Regions from separate parts of the Pseudobutyrivibrio sp. AR14 genome, predicted to be linked through region 2. Evidence: predicted binding sites of a transcription regulator. Region 2 holds the regulator's gene; each other region holds the start of a gene.

Region 1 (3,289 bases), on a different contig from region 2:
TTCCATCCAATCCTACCATAGCAGACAACTATGCCAATATTTTCTTGGCAAAAAATTGTCACAAGGTAAGTGGCCAGAATCTGGATGACACAGAGTTTTTAAATGTTGACCTATATACAAAAGAAGAGATTGATGCACTGATTGAGGCGGGAGATTTTCCACAGGTATCTCATGTGTTGGCCCTTCTTTTGGCGGAGAAGAATTAATGATAATAAATACAGGACAGAGGACTGATATTCCTGCATTTTATCCTGAGTGGTTTGCCAACAGATTAAGGGAGGGATTTGTCATGGTGAGAAATCCATACAACCCTCTGCAGGTGAGTCGATATAGGTTGGATAGAGAAGTGGTGGATGTCATTGGATTTTGCAGCAAGAATCCGGGGCCATTTTTTAAATACATGGATTTGCTGGATGGCTATGGGCAGTTTTGGTATGTGACTATAACTGGCTATGGCAAGGACATAGAGCCTGGGGTGCCGGATAAGGAGAAGGTCATGGAGGATTTTAAGTGGCTTTCTAAAAGAGTCGGGATTAATTCTGTGGGATGGCGCTACGACCCAATTTTTGTGGATGAAAAATACACTGTAGACTATCATTTGCAAAGATTTCAGGAGATGGCCGCCAATCTAGAGGGGTACACCAATCGAGTGGTTATCAGCTTCATAGATATATATGAAAAGGTAAAACGCAATTTCCCAGAGGCCAAGGGTGTTACTGCCGAAGAAAAGGTGTACCTGGGACAGAAAATGGTGGAGATAGCAGCAGCCCATGACATGGTGGTAAAGCCATGTGCAGAAGGTGATTTTCTGGCAAAATACGGAGCTGACTGCGGAGGCTGCATGACTATAGCTGACTATGAAAAAGCAATTGGCAAAAGCCTTGTAGTTCCAAAATCCAAGAACAAGCCAGCCAGAGAAAATTGCTCCTGCTACATCACAGCAGACATAGGAGCCTACGACACCTGTGCCCATTTCTGTAAATACTGCTACGCCAACAATGATATAAATCAAGTCAGAATCAACAGAGGATTCCACGATGTGAATTCTCCTCTTTTAATAGGAAACATAGGGCCAGATGATATTGTGACTGAGGCTGAGCAGCGCAGCTGGGTAGATAATCAGATGAATATTTTTCAGTTTATATAAGGTCTAGCTTGCCGGAATTATTAAATAATTATAAATTATTAGCACTCTCTCTTGATGAGTGCTAATTTTTATGTTAAAACATAATTAGAAAATTTGTGATAGTAATTTACAGGGAGAACACCAAGGGTTTAGGAGGTGAGAATATGAACATTCAGAAATTTACGCAGAAATCAATTGAGGCAATCAATGCCTGTGAAAAGATAGCAATGGATTATGGGAATCAGGAGCTGGAGCAGGAGCATCTTTTGATGGCGCTGTTGCGTCAGGAGAATGGATTGATTCCTTCATTGATTAGCAAGATGAATATAGATGTGGGCCAGTTTGAAAGTGCTGTGGATGCAGCTCTTCAGGCTAGAGTGAAGGTTCAAGGGGGCGACCTGAGAGTCGGTCAGCACCTTAATTACACGCTTACTTACGCTGAGGACGAGGCAAAGGCAATGCGAGATAGCTACGTTTCTGTAGAGCATCTTATGCTTGCCATGATTAAAAAGCCTAGTACTCCAGTGAAAAATATTTTCAAGCAGTTTGGAATCAATAGAGATACATTTCTTGCTGTACTTGCAACAGTTAGGGGAAATCAAACCGTAAATACGGATAATCCAGAAGCTACATATGACACTCTTGAAAAGTACGGCTATGATTTGGTAGAGCGAGCTAGAGAGAACAAGCTTGATCCAGTAATTGGTCGTGATGAAGAGATTAGAAATGTGATCAGAATCTTAAGTCGTAAGACTAAGAACAATCCGGTTCTTATCGGTGAGCCTGGTGTTGGTAAGACTGCAGTAGTAGAGGGACTAGCTCAGCGAATCGTCAGAGGAGATGTGCCAGATGGCCTTAAAAATAAAAAGGTATTCTCACTTGAAATCGGCTCTATGATTGCCGGCGCAAAATATCAGGGTGAATTCGAGGAAAGATTAAAGGCAGTCCTTGATGAAATCAAGAATTCTGACGGCGAGATTATTCTTTTCATAGATGAGCTTCACACAATCATCGGTGCAGGTAAAAATGGAAGTGGCGGATTGGATGCAGGCAATATGTTAAAGCCAATGCTTGCCCGTGGTGAGCTTCATTGTATCGGTGCCACAACACTTGATGAGTACAGAGAGTACATTGAAAAGGATGCAGCTCTTGAGAGACGTTTCCAGCCTGTAATGGTTGACGAGCCAACTGTAGAGGATACCATTTCAATTCTCCGTGGACTTAAGGAAAGATACGAGGTTTTCCACGGCGTAAAAATTACAGATGGCGCACTTGTAAGTGCAGCAACACTTTCTAATAGATATATATCCGATAGATTCCTTCCTGATAAGGCAATTGACCTTGTGGATGAGGCGTGTGCTCTTATTAAGACAGAGCTTGACTCTATGCCAGCAGAGCTTGATGAGATGAATCGTCGAGTTATGCAGCTTGAGATTGAGGAGGCCGCTCTTAAGAAGGAAAAGGACAAGCTTTCTCAGGATAGACTGGCAGATATTCAAAAGGAGCTTTCAGAGCTTAGAGACGAGTACAATACAAAGAAGGCTGCTTGGGACAATGAGAAAAAGCTGGTTGAGGATGTGGCAAAGGCCAAGGAAGAGCTTGATGATGTTCAGGGTCAGATAAAGATTGCTCAGCAAAAATACGACTTGGAGGAGGCTGCCAAGCTTCAGTACGGCAGACTTCCAGAACTACAGGCACAGCTTGCAGAAGCTGAGGAGAAGCTTAAGAGCAGAAATGAAAGTCTTGTACATGAGAATGTTTCTGAAGAGGAAATCGCCCGAATCATTTCTCGGTGGACAGGTATTCCTGTTGCTAAATTAAATGAGACTGAGCGTAGCAAGACACTTCATCTGGATGAGGAACTTCACAAGAGAGTAATGGGTCAGGACGATGCAGTAAAGCTTGTTTCAGAGGCGATTATTCGTTCAAAAGCTGGTATCAAAGACCCTAGCAAGCCAATCGGTTCATTCTTATTCTTAGGTCCTACAGGTGTTGGTAAGACAGAGCTTGCAAAGACACTTGCCCAGGCACTTTTCGATGATGAGAATGCAATGGTTAGACTTGATATGTCTGAGTACATGGAGAAGTTCAGCGTGAGCCGACTTATCGGAGCGCCTCCAGGATATGTAGGATACGATGAGGGCGGTCAGCTTACAGAGGCAG
Region 2 (3,289 bases):
TCCATTTTTTCTCGCATAGATTCACTGATGATTTCCCGGGATTTCTGTTCCTTATCTATAGTTAAAATACATGCGGCAAAAGAATCGGTATATTCTCTTAAGTCATTAGTGACTTTATTCATACTTGAATAGAATTCGGTCTCATCTCTAAGCTCTAAGCAAGTTTTTAATACAAAGCTTGAAACGTCAGGTGATACTGCAGCATATTTTCCAGCGTCTAAATCTTTGTTTAGTGTATAAAGAAACAGACAGTAAGAAATATTATCTGGATGAGAACATTCTACAGGGAGCAAGATATCCTCGGTCCAATAACCGTACAGTTTTCTGGTATCTACATATGTGTGAATATGCTCGCCTTTCCATGCTGCTCGAAAGCAGATTTCTTCAAAATTAGGTTCTTTTGGAAGGTTGGTAGTATATGGTTGTCCTTCGATTAGAGTGTGGATTTCATCATAGGTTATAGTTTTATTATTACAATCATTTGCTGCTATAAACATGTCGTAATAGCCCCTTTTGAAGGCTTCATTGATTGCAAAAAAGCGCACATCACCACAAGAGCCATCTGTGTTTTTTTCCACTGAGAAGACGGCTCCCGGAAGAGTGAAGCTATTAACCATTGTTTTTAACTGAGTGTAAACACCTGATTCCATAAAACAATCCTTTTGCGCTGGTTAATGGTCATCGGCAAATCACTACAATAAATATTAATAAAAAAATGTGCCATTATTGTGAAATGGGGTAATGAAAAATCCTTTTATATTAAAGAAATAAAGGATTTATAAAAAAAGTCTAAAGTCGGTTGACAAACCTTTTATGTAGGTGTAAATTAACATCAGAAAATGATTAGCACTCCATTGAGATGAGTGCTAACAAGAAAAGTATTTAAATTATTGATTACTAATTTCTTCTTGAAGTGAGGTGAATGTATGGCTGATACAGAGCTTGATGAGAGAAAAGTTAAGATTTTAAATGCAATTATCAAAAACTATCTGGAGACGGGTGAGCCGGTTGGTTCCCGTACCATTTCAAAATATACTGATTTGAATCTCAGTTCCGCTACTATTAGAAATGAGATGTCGGATTTAGAGGATTTAGGTTATATAGTTCAGCCTCATACTTCCGCAGGTCGTATTCCTTCTGATAAGGGCTACAGATTCTATGTTAACAATCTGATTGCTTCAAAAGATAAGGAAGTTTCAGATATGAAGGAATGGATGATAGAGCGAGAGGAGAAAATGGAGACACTCCTTAAGAATGTGGCAAAGGTACTAGCTACAAACACTCAGTATGCTACATTGGTTTCTGCTCCATCAGTTATTTCAAATAGATTAAAGTTTATCCAGCTTTCAGCTGTTGATGAGAATCAATTGCTTTCAGTAGTTGTCATGGATGGCAACATAGTTAAGAACAAAATCATTAATGTGGACAAGCCACTTGATAATGAGACATTACTTAAGCTTAATATGCTTTTAAATACTAATCTAAATGGACTTTCAATTGACCAAATTAATTTGGCAGTTATTTCTAAGCTTAAGGAACAGGCTGGTATTCACGATGAGATTATCTCTCAGGTTCTTGATACAGTAGCTGAGACAATTACTCAGGATGAGGATTTGCAGGTATATACTTCTGGTGCTACCAATATTTTTAAGTACCCAGAGTTATCTGATTCTAAGAAGGCATCAGAACTTCTTGATACATTTGAAGAAAAACAGTCTTTGATTGAGCTCCTTACTGATAAGTCATCTGATGAGGAGACAGGCATCCAAGTATACATCGGTGATGAGAGCCCAATTTCCACTATGAAGGACTGTTCGATTGTTACAGCAACATATGAGCTTGGTGATGGTGTTAAGGGTACTATTGGTATCGTAGGTCCTAAGCGAATGGATTATGAGAATGTTGTTGATAATATAAAGAGCCTTAAGGGGCAGCTTGATAAGCTCCTGAAAAAAGAAGGCAAAGATACATGATAGATATAAGGAGAAATAATAGTGGCAGAGAATAAAGAAAAAATGGAAGAGTTCTCTACAGAAGAAGCAGTTAAAGAAGCTGTGGAAAATGCTGAAGAGATGACCGAAGAAGCCGCTCCTGAAGCAGAGGCACAAGAAGCCGAAGCTAAGGATGATAAGGATTCAAAAAAAAGCTTAAAGAAAAAAGAAAAGAAAAAAGATAAGAGAGACGAGCAGATTGAGCAGCTTAATGACAAGGTAATGCGTCAGATGGCTGAGTTTGAAAATTTCAGACGTAGAACTGAAATTGAGAAGTCTCAGATGTTTGCAACAGGTGCAAAGAGCATCGTAGAAAAGATTCTCCCTGTAGTAGACAATTTCGAAAGAGGTCTTGCTACAGTTGAGGAAGGGGCAGATCCATTTGCAGATGGAATGCTTATGATATACAAGCAATTACTTACAACACTTGAAGAGGTTGGTGTAAAGCCAATCGAGGCTGTAGGTCAGGAATTCAATCCAGACTTCCACAATGCAGTAATGCACGTTGAGGATGAGGAAGTTGGCGAGAACATCGTAGTGGAGGAATTCCAGAAGGGTTACATGTATAACGACACTGTAGTCCGTCATTCAATGGTTAAGGTTGCGAACTAAAATGATTTTATAAGTCGAGCAAATCGACAATCAAATTAAGAAAGACTTAATTAGTAAGATTTATTAAGTAGGAGGATATAAATCATGGGAAAGATTATTGGTATCGATTTAGGAACAACTAACAGCTGCGTTGCTGTTATGGAAGGTGGTAAGCCAACTGTTATCGCAAATACAGAGGGCGCTAGAACAACACCATCTATCGTTGCATTTACAAAGACAGGTGAGAGACTTGTTGGTGAGCCTGCAAAGCGTCAGGCAGTTACAAACGCTGAGAAGACAATTTCTTCTATCAAGAGAGATATGGGTACAGACAATGGCCGTATCATCGATGATAAGAAGTATAGCCCACAGCAGATTTCAGCTATGATTCTTCAGAAGCTTAAGAGCGATGCTGAGAGCTACTTAAATGAAAAGGTTACAGAGGCTGTTATTACAGTTCCTGCTTACTTTAACGATGCTCAGCGTCAGGCTACAAAGGACGCTGGTAAGATTGCAGGTCTTGATGTAAAGCGTATCATCAACGAGCCTACAGCAGCTGCACTTGCTTATGGTCTTGATAATGAGCAGGAGCAGAAGATTATGGTATATGACCTTGGTGGTGGTACATTTGATGTATCTATCATAGAGATTGGTGATGGAGTTATCGAAGTTCTTGCTACAGCTGGTAACAACAGACTTGGTGGTGA
Region 3 (3,289 bases), on a different contig from region 2:
TAAAGGCTATGAAGAGCTACGCAGCCTTTGGTTTTAACAAGGTGGGAGAATGTGAGCTTTACGACCAGCCTATGTTTTGCTATGAGATGAAGCTTTAGGGGGAGATATGATTGCAGAGGAAATCAAAGAAGGGCTGAATGCCCGCCAGGATGTGGAGTATAGAGATTTTCAGTCAAACCTGATTCCAAATGTTAGCATTGATTATTTTGTGGGAGTCAGGACACCTGAACTTAGAAAATATGCCAAGGAGCTTGGCAAAAGAGATGATGTGTCAGCATTTTTAGATCAGTTGCCACACCAGCTGTTTGATGAAAATCAACTTCATGCATTTATTATTTCAGATATGAAAGACTACGGAAAATGTATGGAGAGGCTCAATCAATTTTTACCTTATGTAAATAATTGGGCCACATGCGACCAGATGTCTCCAAAGATTTTTAAGAAGCATAAAAAAGAATTGCTACAGGAGATTGATACCTGGATAAAGTCCGATGAGACGTATACAATTCGTTTCGCCATTAAGATGCTGATGGAGCATTTTTTAGATGAGGATTTTGACATTAAGTATGCCAAGATGGTAGCTAAGGTGCGCTCTGAGGAGTACTACGTAAATATGATGATTGCCTGGTATTTTGCTACGGCACTAGCCAAACAATACGATAACATTTTGCCATTTATTACTGAAAAAAAGCTAGAAAAGTGGACTCACAACAAGACTATTCAAAAGGCTGTAGAAAGTTTTAGAATCACTCCAGAGCAAAAAACGTATTTACGAACTTTAAAAATAAAATAATTTAAACAAAAAGAATCCCCAGCAATTTTACTTGCTGGGGATTTGGCATTTAGGAAAAATCCTGTATAAAAAGGGGGAAAAATGGTTAGCCTTCAATGGCTATGTATTTTGTCTCATCTTGCTGAGGGATTGCTTCTTTCTTAGGAATATTCAAGCTAAGTACACCATCCTTAAAGGCTGCGTGAATATCTTCCTGAGTAACTGCATCGCCTACGTAGAAGCTACGGCTGCAAGAACCAGTGTAACGCTCGCGGCGGATGTATTTGCCGTCATCATCTTTTTCATCATTGTTCTGATTAGTCTCGGCTTTGATTGTGAGATAGCCATCCTTAAGCTCTGCTTTAATATCTTCTTTTGCAAATCCAGGAAGATTCATATCAACTTGATATCCATTTTCATTTTCTTTTACATCAGTTGTCATCATACGTGAGAAGTCATTGTCATATGAGTGACCAAAACCTGTTACACGTGGTACTGAGAAGAAATCATCCATAAAATCATTTGAAAAAATACTAGGCATTAACATAATTACTACCTCCTTAAATATATATGATATTGTAATAATCCCGTTAGGTGACTGATGGGTCAGTCAAGTTGGTTCAGGAACATTTTGTTTTTATTTGTTCCCTTGTTGTAACTATGTTATACACCCTGAATTAGCACTCGTCAATAGAGAGTGCTAATAATTTATAATTATTTAAGAATTATTTTATAAATTGTCAGATAATGAGCTTGGGGCGGTGAACTGGGATAAGAAAAACCGCCAAAGAAAAATCCCCTTGGCCAGGCCAAAGGGATAAAGGGGAACACATCCTAATTAGTTTAGGTGGTCATATAAAGTTAAGTCGTAGTGTTTTGAGTACATATCGTCTAGGGTATTTACATCAATGGCACCACTGAACATCAACTTGTCAAAAGTTTGGTTGAATGTATTTTTCATATAGTCCTGATAACTTAAGTAAGCGAAAGTCTCTATGATAGAGGCGTTAGGCTTAAAAATGGTATCAAGGTTTATGATGTCTTCGTTTGGTAAATATGTGCTAGTGCTAAGTGAGAAAAAGCGGACCAATATAATCGGGCAAACAGGTGTAGAACTGTCATGGAAAAAGGCGGTTACACGTACAGCCTCGTCCATTCCTCCGCTGAGAACATAGCTTCCAATCTCTTCTGAAGTAATGGCGTAGTTGGCATCCTTTACCTCATAATTATCATAATCCTGGAAAGAAAGCACTGGCTCAGTTTTCCTTCCTTCGGTCTGTCTAGATTGATAAGTAAATTTATCTGCAGCAGTGGAAATCTTTTGAAGCTCGCTAAAAAGACCCATGTTTCCAATAGTGATAGCAGTATGGCGGGCAAATTCAATGAGCTCTATAAAGTTGTAAATTTTGTCGTCGGAAAAATCTGCAGGTTTAATGGCATCGATACTAGAGTCGCTAAAGAGCAGGTCGTTGTTGTTGTCTCGAATGTAAGAAATGGCTTTTTGAAATTCAGTGAAGCGACATCTGTGTAAATCAATATCCCGTAGGTCGTCCATAGATAACGGGACTTCTATTTCGTTGTCATTATTTGTCTCAATCTGATAATTCAGATGAGTCTTGAATAATATGTCATTCATAACCATATGACACCCTCCCACTTATAAGTATAATACCATATTTTGTACCAGTGGGGTAGTGTGACACTATATGTAGAATAAACTTTGTGTAAATATACTAAAATGGAGGGCGGGGAATTAGCGATATAATATAACGATTTGGCGTTATTTGGCTCTATTTGGCCCCAAATATCTCAACTGTAAGGTTTAATTTGCCCTTTTTTGAAAGTCCTCCCTCAGAGACAATGTTGAATTTTCCAAATCCACGGACTGAAACAGAGTCCCCAGCGGCTAGGATTTTATCGTTATTTTCTACGATGTGGCCGTTAACAGATACCTTTTTTTCGGTGAAATAAGGGATAGTATCCTTGCGGCTTAGGTTGTAAACTCGTGCGATGATTGCATCAGCCCTAGGAGATGCCACCTGGATAGTGGATTCCTTGAGATTGGCCTGCTTGTAGGACTCTGGCAGTTCAGAAAAAGAACATTTTACTGAGTTGCGGCCCACTGAGACAAAGTTTTCCAAAAGGTAATCGGCGGTGGATTCGTCTGCGTACATGTAGGCGTCCATGCCATCGACGAAGATGTCACCGAATTTTTTCCTATCTATTCCAAGGCTCATAAGGCTGCCTAGGTAGTCACGGTGGGTGTAAGCCTTGGCAAATTTCTTGGCAAGTGGCTCAATCTTGATACATTTAATAGGAAAAACTACTTCATAGCCAAAGTCTTTTTCGCTGCCAAAACGCACCATTTTTCTCTCGCAATTTTCATAGCCACCAAACAAATCGTAGGCGATAGGGGCAAATGATTTATCCCTAGTAGCCTGGAAAAATAGGTCCTGCTGGCTGAGACTCAAAAAGTCGGAAAACACGTAAATGTTATTTTTGTAAGCCCTGTTTGAA

The links. Region 2 encodes HrcA, which represses chaperone genes, less so after heat shock. Its sites were predicted from a motif close to TGTTAGCACTCNNNNNNNNNGAGTGCTAACA; they were not measured.
Region 1: clpB (ATP-dependent chaperone ClpB) is a predicted target of HrcA. The motif match lies at 1,184-1,214, and genes of this name have one in related genera.
Region 3: BLP50_RS05300 (Hsp20/alpha crystallin family protein) is a predicted target of HrcA. The motif match lies at 1,448-1,478, and genes of this name have one in related genera.

Annotation. Positions count from the first base shown of each region.
Region 1 is NZ_FMUY01000004.1:184,969-188,257, reverse strand. It holds gene BLP50_RS05285 (NUDIX hydrolase) at 1-206, shown strand, start outside; gene BLP50_RS05280 (DUF1848 domain-containing protein) at 206-1,147, shown strand; gene clpB (ATP-dependent chaperone ClpB) at 1,291-3,289, shown strand, end outside.
Region 2 is NZ_FMUY01000002.1:218,396-221,684, forward strand. It holds gene BLP50_RS02780 (sensor domain-containing diguanylate cyclase) at 1-650, opposite strand, end outside; gene hrcA (heat-inducible transcriptional repressor HrcA) at 927-1,973, shown strand; gene grpE (nucleotide exchange factor GrpE) at 2,016-2,603, shown strand; gene dnaK (molecular chaperone DnaK) at 2,688-3,289, shown strand, end outside.
Region 3 is NZ_FMUY01000004.1:188,892-192,180, reverse strand. It holds gene BLP50_RS05310 (GNAT family N-acetyltransferase) at 1-98, shown strand, start outside; gene BLP50_RS05305 (DNA alkylation repair protein) at 107-793, shown strand; gene BLP50_RS05300 (Hsp20/alpha crystallin family protein) at 879-1,319, opposite strand; gene BLP50_RS05295 (hypothetical protein) at 1,611-2,408, opposite strand; gene BLP50_RS05290 (YlmH/Sll1252 family protein) at 2,563-3,289, opposite strand, start outside.